3 regions of the Neobacillus camarae genome follow, and region 2 is predicted to be linked to each of the others. Evidence: riboswitches for the same ligand, from Rfam matches in the RefSeq annotation. Region 2 holds a riboswitch; each other region holds the start of a gene.
What was found. Region 2 has a riboswitch for S-adenosylmethionine ahead of ACY8D0_RS13900 (methionine ABC transporter ATP-binding protein). Riboswitches for the same ligand answer to the same signal wherever they lie in the genome.
Positions count from the first base shown of each region.

Region 1: it holds a riboswitch for S-adenosylmethionine, as region 2 does, so the genes downstream of both, metK (methionine adenosyltransferase) here and ACY8D0_RS13900 (methionine ABC transporter ATP-binding protein) in region 2, are expected to answer to the same signal.
Region 3: it holds a riboswitch for S-adenosylmethionine, as region 2 does, so the genes downstream of both, ACY8D0_RS03090 (peptide ABC transporter substrate-binding protein) here and ACY8D0_RS13900 (methionine ABC transporter ATP-binding protein) in region 2, are expected to answer to the same signal.

Region 1 covers NZ_JBUCKX010000002.1:1,493,867-1,498,084, reverse strand. The annotation lists gene asnB (asparagine synthase (glutamine-hydrolyzing)) at 1-1,097, opposite strand, end outside; gene metK (methionine adenosyltransferase) at 1,347-2,549, opposite strand; SAM riboswitch class I at 2,765-2,895, opposite strand; gene pckA (phosphoenolpyruvate carboxykinase (ATP)) at 3,196-4,218, shown strand, end outside.
Region 2 covers NZ_JBUCKX010000002.1:1,321,041-1,325,258, reverse strand. The annotation lists gene ACY8D0_RS13910 (MetQ/NlpA family ABC transporter substrate-binding protein) at 130-966, opposite strand; gene ACY8D0_RS13905 (methionine ABC transporter permease) at 982-1,656, opposite strand; gene ACY8D0_RS13900 (methionine ABC transporter ATP-binding protein) at 1,649-2,674, opposite strand; SAM riboswitch class I at 2,795-2,899, opposite strand; gene ACY8D0_RS13895 (O-acetylhomoserine aminocarboxypropyltransferase/cysteine synthase family protein) at 3,031-4,218, opposite strand, start outside.
Region 3 covers NZ_JBUCKX010000001.1:634,023-638,240, forward strand. The annotation lists gene ACY8D0_RS03080 (multicopper oxidase family protein) at 1-669, opposite strand, end outside; gene ACY8D0_RS03085 (aldo/keto reductase) at 1,254-2,180, shown strand; SAM riboswitch class I at 2,337-2,439, shown strand; gene ACY8D0_RS03090 (peptide ABC transporter substrate-binding protein) at 2,600-4,218, shown strand, end outside.

The sequences.
Region 1 (4,218 bases), 170 kb from region 2:
TCGGCCCCTTCACCGGATAGGACTACCGTTACATGTTTTCGTGCTTCACGTGCCACAAAGTACAACGGTACACAAGCAGGGTCAGCAAGCGGGTCATCCATATGCCACATGATTTTCGGAACTTCCTTCATATATTCTTCCGGTGTAATAACATAGCTGATGTTTTCAACTCCAAGCTTTTCCGCCGTTTCTTTGGCGACATCTATCTCACTAAAGCCATTGCGTTCAAAGCCAACAGAGAATGTTTTAATCGCTGGGTGAAACTCTTTTGCGATAGAAGCGATAATGGATGAGTCAATTCCCCCGGAAAGAAAAGAGCCGACAGGAACATCACTGCGCATATGTTTTTCTACTGAATCAAACAGGATATTCCGGATTTCCTTCACATATTCGGCTTCGGATTTTTGTACCGGGTTAAAATGTGCTTTCCAATAGCGTTTGATTTCCATGGGCGAGCCCACTTTTTTGATAAAATAATGGCCCGGCTCCAGTTTTAAAATTCCCTTTGATAATGTGTTCGGTTCAGGAACAAACTGATATGTCAAATACTGCTGCAAGGCATCATAGTCGAGTACATCATTTTCGAGTGCCAGTAGGATACTCTTTTTCTCAGATGCAAAATAGGTTTTTTCGCCGTCTTCCATATAGAAGAATGGCTTGATGCCGAAATGGTCCCGGGCACCGTACAGGGTTTGTTCCTGCTTATCCCAGATGACAAAAGCAAACATCCCGCGTAATTTATCAACCGCTTTTTCCTTCAAGTGGCTGTATAAAGCAATAATAACCTCTGTATCTGAACTTGTTGCAAAGGAGAGACCTTCCTTTAATAGTTCCTCGCGCAGTTCAACGTAGTTATAAACCTCGCCATTAAAAATAATCCAATACCGTTCATTCTCATAGGTCAGCGGCTGATGCCCGCTTTCGATGTCAATGATACTAAGGCGCCGAAAACCAAATTGGACATGCTCGTCAAAATAATAACCATCGTCATCCGGCCCGCGATGGGTAATTATATCATTCATATTTTTAAAATGTTCGATTTGCTCATCGTTATAGCTTTGCGGTTTGTCGTGTACACAACCAATAAAACCACACATTATGTACCTCACCTACTTCATCTTAATTTGATGCCAAGAAAAAAACATACTCTCTTATACTACCACTTTTTTTAAAAAAAGGAACTGTGAACATAAGGAAAATTTGAAGCGTAAGAGCCTTGGCAATGTATTATCATTGTTCACTGCGGAGAGTGCCTGTAAACATGTTATTCCTTTAATCCCCATACTTTACTGGAATTAGACGAAAAATAAAAATGGGAGTTACATTGTTATGCAACTCCCATCCTATTAACATCCTTCCGTCTGCCCCAGCAGTGCGTCCGCTTTATCTGTCCGTTCCCAAGGAAGATCCAAATCGGGACGGCCAAAGTGTCCGTATGCAGCCGTTTGCTTGTAAATTGGCCGGCGAAGATCCAACATTTTTATAATTCCCGCCGGACGAAGATCAAAGTTCTTCTCCACTAATTGAACCAATACATCCTCATTCACCTTGCCGGTACCAAATGTATCGATTGAAATGGAAACTGGTCTTGCCACGCCAATGGCATAAGCAAGCTGTACCTCACATTTGTCAGCCAAACCTGCTGCAACAATATTTTTCGCCACATACCGGGCAGCATAGGCAGCGGAACGGTCAACCTTGGTCGGGTCTTTACCGGAAAACGCACCGCCGCCATGACGAGCATAACCGCCATAAGTATCAACAATAATTTTGCGCCCGGTTAAACCGGCGTCCCCCTGCGGACCGCCAATAACGAACCGCCCTGTCGGGTTAATAAAATACTTTGTATTTTCATCAATCAATTCTTTTGGAACAACCGGATTAATCACATATTCTTTTACGTTACGCTGAATCTGCTCCAGTGAAATCTCCGGATGATGCTGCGTAGAAATGACAATCGTATCAATCCGTACTGGTTGGTTGTTTTCATCATATTCAACCGTAACCTGTGTTTTCCCGTCGGGGCGAAGATATGGAAGAATATCCTCTTTACGGACTTCGGTTAACCGGCGGGAAAGTTTATGAGCTAAAGAAATCGGCAGAGGCATGAGCTCTTTTGTCTCATTGCATGCAAATCCGAACATTAATCCTTGGTCCCCGGCGCCAATTGCCTCAATTTCTTCATCCGACATTTGCCCTTCCCTGGCTTCCAGCGCTTGGTTAACACCCATTGCAATGTCTGGTGACTGTTCATCAATAGAAGTTAAAACCGCACAGGTTTCGGAGTCAAAACCATATTTAGCACGATTATAGCCAATCCCTTTAATCGTTTCACGGACGATTTTGGGAATGTCAACGTAGGTCGAAGTGGTGATTTCCCCCGCCACCAACACCAATCCTGTTGTAACGGAAGTTTCCGCTGCAACCCGGGCATTAGGGTCTTTTGCTAAAATAGCATCCAAAATGGAATCAGAAATTTGGTCACAGATTTTATCAGGGTGACCTTCTGTAACTGATTCAGACGTAAACAAACGGCGTTTTGTGGACAATCTGAATTCCTCCTATAAATATGAAATAACGTGAGGCGGTCCCTTCAGGAATTCACCTCAAATTGATACGGAACTCATTCCCTTAGTAGTATGAAATAAACACGGGATTTTTATTAGTTATGTAAGTTTGTTATGTAAAACAGCACTATTTTGTGCCTAACAAAAAAACCTTTCCCTATGAGGAAAGGTTAATGCAAATGTTTGCGCGCCTTTCACTCTTATCGTTCAAGGCCAAGCCTTGCAACAGGTTTAGCACCTTTGCCTAGAAATCCTTTAAAAAGGTTTTCTTAGATTGCAGGTTGCTGGGTTTCATTGGGCCTGTCCCTCCACCAGCTCGGGATAAGAGAGTATCCGTTCAAATTAAAATGTTAACTGGACGATCGATTAAAGTCAATGAATTTTTTTGCAACTTGCTGCTAAAAACATAGACAAATAGCCGAAAACGCCAGAACATTTATGAGTTCTTATGTAATATTCCTTTTAAAATTTCAAACAAAGTTATAACTTTAGCTAAAACCGTAGAATAAAGTATATATAATACAAATTGTTTTTTGTTATTAGTATAGACTATTCCAATAAATATGTTATACTATTTAATAATTATAATCCGTTTTAAAAAAACATATAAAAAGGAAGGTTTCATTCAATGAATTCAGTTCATATTACCGATGAATTAGCGAATTTGTTAACCGGCCAAAATGTATACACCCAGCTATCCGTCCCGCAATTAGTCGAAAAGATTCTAAGACGAAAGGAAGGACAGTTAACTTCAACGGGTGCCGTTTGCGTTTCCACCGGAAAATACACCGGGAGATCGCCAAGGGACAAATTCATTGTGAACGAACCAGCAACAAAGGATAAAATCGCTTGGGGTCCCTCGTTGAATCAGCCCATATCGGAGGAAATATTTGTTAAATTATACCATAAGGTCATCGAATACTTGAAACAAAAACAAGAAATTTTTGTTTTTAAAGGGTTTGCCGGGGCCGATAAGAAATCACAATTGCCCATCCAAGTGATTAATGAACTAGCTTGGCAAAATTTATTTGCCCACCAGTTATTTATACGCCCTACTGAGGATGAGTTAGTGTCCCATGATAATCCATTTACCGTCATTTCCGCACCTCATTTCAAAGCCAATCCTGTAGTGGATGGCACGAACTCGGAAGCCTTTATCCTGATTTCTTTTGAGCGCAGGGTTGTCCTAATTGGGGGCACGGAATATGCAGGTGAAATGAAGAAATCGATCTTCTCAGTCATGAACTATCTCCTTCCCGAAAATCATATTTTTTCCATGCATTGTTCTGCCAATGTCGGGAAAGAAGGGGATGTCGCCCTGTTTTTCGGTTTATCCGGCACAGGGAAAACCACCTTGTCCGCCGACCCTCACCGCCGGCTGATCGGCGATGATGAACATGGCTGGTCGTCAAGCGGTGTATTTAATATTGAAGGCGGCTGCTATGCTAAAACCATTAATCTATCAGAAGAAAAAGAGCCGCAAATATTTAATGCCATCCGTTTTGGCACTGTACTTGAAAATGTCGTGATGGACCAGGATTCCAGAGTTCCGGATTATGACGATGGTGCCTTTACAGAAAATACACGGGCTGCCTACCCGATTGAAGCCATTGACAACATTGTCCAGCCAAGCATTGCCGGACACCCCAAT
Region 2 (4,218 bases):
GTATTTTTCGACATTTACCAAGAAAATACTTGTTAATTTTCTTATGTATTTTTTACCTTAATTCTCGGTTTAATGTACAAATAAACAAAAGCCAGTGTTTTCACTGGCTTTTGTTTTACTTTAGAATCATTATTCTGAAACTGGTACAACCGCACCTTTGTATTTTTCAAGAATCCAGTCTTGAATTTCTTTAGAGTGAAGCACTTCCACTAATGTTTTGATGGCTTCTTTCTTTTCATCGCCTTTACGAACGGCAATGACGTTTACATATGGTGAATTTTCATCTTCGATGGCAATGGAATCTTTGACTGGATTTAGTCCTGCATCAATCGCATAGTTTGAGTTGATTAACACAGCATCGCCTTCACCATTGTTGTAAATTTGCGGAAGAAGCTTTGCTTCATAGTTAGCATCAAATTTTAGGTTCTTTGGATTTTCCACAACATCTTTAACTTCTGCTTTTGTTTTATCAATGCCTTCTTTAAGCTTGATTAATCCTTGTGCTTCTAATAATGAAAGAAGACGGCCATGGTCTGCTACAGAGTTGCTCATGATTAAGTGTGCGCCATTTGGAAGATCTTTTAGGCTCTTGTATTTTTTTGAATAGACACCGATTGGTTCGATATGAATGCCGCCAGCGCTAACAAAGTCATAACCAAACTCTTTAATTTGGGCATTTAAATATGGGATGTGTTGGAAGTAGTTAGCATCCAATTCTTTCGAAGCCAAAGCTTTGTTCGGCAGCACATAGTCAGTAAACGTTTTGATTTCAAGGTCAATGCCTTTTTCTTTTAAAATCGGTTTGGCTTGTTCAAGAATTTCAGCATGTGGAACGGTTGATGCACCCACAACTAATTTTGTTGTTTTTTCATTGTCTCCAGAGGAGGATTTATCCTCCGAAGTGCCGCAAGCTCCCAGAGTCAGCAGCACAGTTAAAGCAACTAATATAGAAAGTATCTTTTTCATTTTCATGATCTCCTTTTATCTTTTATCTATTTTTGAAGTGATAAAATCACCAATAAACTGAATGACAAAAACGATGATAAGAATAATGACGGTTGCCACAAAGGTGACGTCATTTTGGTTCCTCTGGAAGCCGAGATTATATGCCAGATTTCCCAGGCCGCCGGCGCCAATCGCTCCGGCCATTGCCGTGTATCCCACAATCGCGATGCCTGTAACCGTTATTCCAGAAATGAGTGCTGGCAATGATTCAGGCAGAAGCACCTTCCAGATAATCGTACCTGTTGTCGCTCCCATTGACCTTGCTGCCTCGATAACGCCTTTATCAATTTCCCTTAAGCCTATCTCCACCAACCTAGCGTAAAACGGTGCTGCCCCGATAATCAAAGCCGGAAGGGCCGCCGTTTCCCCAATCATGGATCCTACTAAAAGGGTAGTAAAAGGAATCAGTAAGACAATCAGGATAATAAACGGAATGGACCGGAAAATATTTACGATAGCACTTATGACGGTATTTATTGGTTTGTTTTCCCACTGGTTTCCTTTAGATGTCAGAAATAGCAGCATACCCAACAAAGTCCCGAGGATAAAGGTAGCCACAACCGAAATCGCAGTCATATATAAAGTTTGTTTGGTTGCTTCCCACATGACCAGCCAGTCGACATTCTCTAACAATTTGCCGCTGTTATCCATTGCTGACCACCTCCACTCCTACTTGCTGGGAACGGATATAGTCAATCGCTTTATTGACTTCCACTGAATCCCCATCAAGGTGAATGAACAACGTCCCGTAAGAACCGCTGCGGGTTTGTGAAATCTTCCCTTGGAGAATGTTGGCTGTTACATCATGGTGTCTAATTAAATTAGTAATCAACGGCTGTTCTGCGGATTCTCCGATAAAAGTCAGCTGTACCACTTGCCCCGATTGATAACGCTCCAGCAAATGTTCCGCTGTTTCCGTCGTATCTTCCGGCTCGGTCACCTGTTTCACAAAGCGCTTGGTAATCGGCTGTTGCGGATTTTTAAACACATCCAATACTGACCCAAGCTCCACGACTTTTCCGCTTTCCATCACGGCCACCCGGTGGCAAATCTTACGAATAACATGCATTTCGTGGGTGATCAGCACGATGGTCAGCCCAAGCCGCTTATTAATATCAACCAATAAATCCAAAATAGAGTCGGTTGTTTGCGGATCAAGCGCAGAAGTTGCTTCATCACAAAGCAGCACTTTAGGGTTGTTGGCCAGAGCCCTGGCAATTCCGACCCTTTGTTTTTGTCCGCCGCTCAACTGTGAAGGGTATGCATTTTCCCTTCCTTCAAGACCCACCAGCTTAATTAGCTCTGCAACCCGCTGCTTTCTTTGAGGTCCGCTTACGCCGGCAATTTCAAGCGGAAAAGCAATGTTATCACTAACCGTCCTTGACCAGAGTAAATTAAAGTGTTGGAAAATCATGCTGATTTCCTGGCGGGCTTTTCTGAGCTCGCTGCCCTTTATTTTAGATATTTCCCGACCTGCCACAGTTACGGTTCCGTCGGTTGGCAGTTCAAGTCCGTTCAGCATACGTATCAGGGTACTTTTCCCTGCACCACTGTATCCAATAATTCCGAAAATTTCCCCCTCTTGAATTTCCAGATCTACATGGTTGACCGCCGTTAAATCCTTCTGTTTGGAGGGGAAAATTTTACTGACGTTTTTGATGGATATCATTCAATCACCTACTTTTTTACCGATATCATAAATATAGGGTTTGACATTAGAAGATGCTTTATTAGAAAAATAAAATAGCCTTTCTGCGCAGGCAGAAAGGCATCAAAAAACTAGTCCTTTCTCCCATCTCTCAAAGCAAGCGCTTTGTGTGAATTGGCACCATTTCAATAAATTGACGGTTGCCGGGCTTCATCGGGCACATCCCTCCACCTCTCTAGATAAGAGCATATAGCAAATCCTATATTTATATAATTTAAATTTATTTCTGAAATTTAATACAAATGCAATGCTACCACTGAAAAAAGCAGATGTCAACGAAAAATTCCTATCTTTATTCCGATTTCCGACTGGTAAAATTAAGCATTTGCCTTCAAGGAAAATAGACCGGTTGCCGTTTCAATGGCTTGTTCTAAATCTTCAATCAGATCCGCCGCATTTTCAATTCCAACCGATAATCGGATTAAGTCCTCTGAAACTCCGGCCGCTTTTAGGCCTTCGGCATCCAATTGCTGATGAGTGGTGCTTGCCGGGTGGATGATTAAGCTCTTGGCATCGCCGACATTGGCCACATGCGCCCATAAGGAAAGAGAATTGATCAGCTTGGCTCCGGCTTCCTTTCCGCCCTTGATGCCAAAAACAACCATCGAGCCGGCCCCTTTAGGCAAGTACTTTTCCGATAATTCATGGTCTGGATGCGATGGATGTCCCGGGTAAGATACCCAATCAACAGCCGGGTGATTTAATAAATAATCGACGAGTTGTTTCGTGTTCGCCACATGTTCCTTCATCCTTACATGCAGGGTTTCCAGGCCAAGGGTGAATAAGAAGGCATTCTGCGGGCTTAATGCCGGTCCGAGGTCACGCAGCAGTTGAACACGGGCTTTGACGATATAGGCTGCCGCACCTAAAGCTTCAGCGTACACTAAGCCATGATAGCTGTCATCTGGAGTGGTGAAGCCTGGGAACCGTGGCGAATTCCAATCAAACTTACCGCCATCGACAATAATGCCGCCTGTGGTCGTGCCGTTCCCCAACAGCCATTTAGTAGCAGAGTGAACCACAATGTCGGCACCATGCTCTATAGGCCGGCACAGGTATGAAGTAGCGAACGTGTTATCGATAATCAGCGGTACCCCAGCCTCATGGGCAATTTCAGCCACTTTTTCGATATCCAACACGCGCAGGCTCGGATTTCCGATCGTTTCGGCAAAAATGGCTTTTGTTTTGTCCGTAATCGCTTCCCGAAAGTTTTCCGGATTTTCCCCGTCAACAAATTTTACCTTAATTCCGTATTTAGGCAGCGTCACGGCAAATAAATTATAGGTCCCGCCGTATAGATTGGCCGCTGAGACAATTTCATCTCCTGCTTCGGCGATGTTTAAAATGGCCAAAGTGATTGCCGCCATTCCGCTGGCGACAGCTAATGCACCCACTCCGCCCTCGAGTAAAGCAACTCGGTCTTCAAAAACGGTTGTCGTCGGATTATGAATCCGCGTGTATATGTAACCAGGTTCCGCCAAGCTGAACAGGTTTGCTGCGTGTTC
Region 3 (4,218 bases), on a different contig from region 2:
TATCATGAGCGGAATATCATATTTCCCCTTAGGAAGGTCATGGCTCTGCTCATTAAAATCGTGAATAAGATAGAAACCTGCAAGACCAGCATAAAGATTCAGTCTTGTCACTCCCATTGCATGGTCATGATACCAAAGTGTGGCTGCTTGTTGTTGATTGGGATATTCATAGACTTGTCTGTTATATTTTGGACCCCTATATTCGAAATGGCGCGTAAACCAGGCCTCAGGGTGGCCGTCGCTGTCAGGGGCTGCATTGGCGCCATGGAGATGCACGACTGTACGAACCTCGGGGTCATCAATCGCACTATCTAAGGTTTTATCCACTGGTAAAAAGTGTTTTAAGGGAAGATTATTAATCCATTTTACTCTAACGGCATGTCCTTTCATTGTTTCAAAAGTAGGACCAGGATACTTACCGTTATAACCATAGATTAGGGCTTCTCCGAAGTCCTTATGAAATTTATGCTTCGTACATTTCATTTCAACCTCATAATAATCATAATCATTCCCTCGCGATACTGGTTTTAGAACCTTTGGAATTGGCAGTTCATCAACAAATTTCGGGATTGTAGCAGGTATTGATGGGTCTACCATATTATCAGTTTCACAACACTCTGTATATTCATAATCACTACTTTCTTCATGAAATTTATAATTCTCTTCCAAAAAAATCACCTTCTTGTTTATTATTTATAGATGCAGAACTGTGGTTTGAGTAGAATAATTGGCAAACGATAAAAATTAGCAGCTAATTTTTCTGCATTCCTTATTATGGCATTCGTTATAGTGTATGAAATCAGGAAAAGCCCGTAAAGGACGACCGTATAAATTTATTAAAATAGGTGCAGTTGATAAGCAGGAAACTCCTATTTTTTACAAAGCGGGATCCATTAAAATCGTTCGTTCTATCTTGAATAGACTATTGAAAAAGTAAAAGATAATGACGCCCCAACAACTAGCAAAAATAACCCTTGATGCTGTACATGAAAATAAACTTCTTATAGCTCCAATTTCAATGCGTAGAACAAAGGATGTTCTTTTCACGGTGTTTCCAGCCTTGCACAAAGGATTAATGAGATTAGTATGCAAGGCCAGCCGAGAAGCCCGCTTAACATAAGGCTGGAACTCTGCATAGCCACGCCGCTCCCTATCTTTTGAGTAAGGAAATAGTGAGTGATAAAATTTTTTCAGAAACAGGACATCATATTATGATAAGCTAAGGAAGAAACTCTTCGAAAGGAAGGATATTCTTGAAATACATAAAGATTGCCAACACCGAGTTAAATGCTTCAAACATTATTATGGGAAATATGCGAATTAACCAACTGTCCGCAGGTGATGCAGAAAAGTTGATTCGCACCGCAATGGATGAAGGAATTAATTTCTTTGACCATGCCGATATTTATGGAAGGGGCCAATGCGAGGAATTGTTTTCTGAAGCCATCCAAATGAATCCTGAAATCCGTGATGAAATGATACTTCAGAGTAAATGTGGCATTCGTCCAGATTTGGGATGCTTTGATTTCTCCGAGGAACATATTATCAATTCTGTTAACGGAATCTTAAAACGGCTGAAAACAGATTATCTTGATATCCTTTTGTTGCACCGCCCCGATCCGTTAATGGAACCAGAAGAAGTGGCTGCCGCATTTGAGAAACTTCATACAAGCGGTAAAGTGAAGTATTTTGGGGTTTCCAACTTTAATCCCGCTCAAATTGAGCTGCTGCAAAAGGCTTTACCTTATAAGCTCGTGATTAACCAACTGCAATTTGGAATCGCCCATACTCCTATGATTGATTCTGGCATTACCTTAAACATGAAGGTGGACCAATCGATTAACCGCGACAGCAGTATCTTGGAGTATTGCCGTTTGCATGATATCACTATCCAATCCTGGTCACCATTCCAGCATGGATTTTTTGAGGGAGTATTCCTTGGGGATTTCGAAAAGTTTCCGGAATTGAATCAAACAATAGACAAGATTGCTGAGAAATACGGAGTCACCAGTACTGCCATTGCGGTCGCATGGATTACACGCCATCCGGCCAACATGCAGGTGGTCCTTGGCACAACGAAACAGCAGCGATTAAAAGATTCCTGCCAGGGGTCAGAAATTAAATTGACCAGACAGGAATGGTATCAAATTTATAAAGCAGCAGGAAATATGGTGCCGTAAATTGATAAGGCGGGAGCAGAATTGCTTCTGCTTTTTTTGCGGACAAAAGACTGAAATGTTGCGAATTTACGGACAAGAATATTTTTTTAGAAAAATATATTGACGGTAATTAAGAAAAGTATTATTCTTACTTTTGTAACAAATGCATATTGTAATCTCTTATCGAGAGAGACGGAGGGAAATGGCCCTATGAAGTCTCGGCAGCGGGTTCTTTTGAACACTGTGCCAATTCCATCAGGTTTCGCCTGATAGATAAGAAGAGAAGTACCTATTTAGTGTGCGATAATCCTCTTCCTATCAAGGAGAGGATTTTTTTAATTTGTTAGTAGGTCTGAGAATCAAAATATTATTCAATAAATAGTATTTTGATTCTTCAGACTCTAATATTAATACAAATATTACTTCCTGGGGGTAACAACATGAAAAAAGCTTTGATTGTATTGGCTGCAGCCATTTTAATGATTGTATCCGGACTTGCAGGCTGCGGGAAACAAGAGGCCAAACAGGCATCAGGCAAAGCAGCTAAAAACATTAAGCAAGAGATCACGACAAACCTTGCAGGTGAACCATATACCGTGGATCCTGCGTTTGCATCCGACACCACGTCTTTCTGGGTCATTGACCATTTATATGAAGGTCTGTACACCTATGATAAGAAAGGTAATATCGTGGAAGGTGCTGCTAGCAAAATTCAAACTTCCGAAGATGGAAATACCTATACGTTTACCATCCGTGACGGGGCAAAATGGTCCAATGGAGACCCGGTGACCGCAAAAGATTTTGAATATTCATGGAAACGGGTGTTGAATCCAACTACCGGAGCCTATGACGCTTCTTCCATGTATTATATTAAAGGAGCGGAAGCTTATAATACTGGAAAAGGCAGTGTGGAAGATGTCGGTATTAAAGCTACAGATGATAAAACCCTAGTAGTGGAGTTAAGCAACCCGTTAAAATTTTTCCCTAAAATTATGATGAGTGAAGCTTATTTGCCGGTTAATCCCAAAGTGGTGGAGGCCGACAAAAACTGGGCAGCCGAAGCAGCGGGAATTGTCACGAATGGCGCTTATACTGTCAAAGAATGGAAGCATGATGCAGAGCTTTCGCTTACTAAGAGTCAAACCTATTGGAATGCCAAAGAAATTACCATGGATGACATTCACTTTAAGATGGTAGCAGATGCGACTACCTACTATCAAATGTTTAAAACAGGTGAACTGGACCTAATCAAACAGTTGCCTATCGACTCGATTGAGCAGGAAAAGAGCACGCCGGAATTCGTTTCACATCCGCAATTCAGCGTTTATACGTATACCTTTAATGTCAATGAAAAGCCGTTTAATAATAAGAAAATCAGGCAAGCCTTCTCCTATGCGATTGACCGTAAAGCCATTACTGAGAGCGTGTCAAAAGCAGGCGAAGTACCGGCATTCGGTTATGTGCCAAACGGTGTCAAAACGGCTTCAGGCAAGGATTTCCGTGATGAAGCTGAGAAATATTATCAGTTTAACCCGAAAAAGGCCAAGCAATTATTAAAAGAGGGGCTCGAAGAAGAAGGCTTGACCGAATTGCCTCCAGTTACCTTTAAATACAATACAGCCGACAATCACAAGAAAATTGTCGAAGCCCTCCAGGAAATGTTAAAACAAAACCTCGGTGTCGAAGTGAAACTGGAGAATCAGGAATGGAAGACCTTTATCGATACATTTAAGCAAAAGAACTTCCAAGCAGCACGGATGGGCTGGGTCGGGGACTTTTTAGACCCGATTGGCGTGCTTCATCATTATACTTCCACCGATTCCAACAATTTCTCAAATTGGAGCAATCCAGAGTATGATGCTTTAATTCAACAGGCTACCGTTGAGCAAGATGAAGCCAAACGATATAAGCTTCTTCACCAAGCCGAAGACATCTTGATGGATGAACTTCCAATTTTGCCGATTTATTATTCGGCTCAAAATGCATTGGTCAGCAAAAAGTTTGAAGGAATCCGTTTTGCGGAATTATCGGAACCCGATCTTCGTTTTGCTAAAAAAAT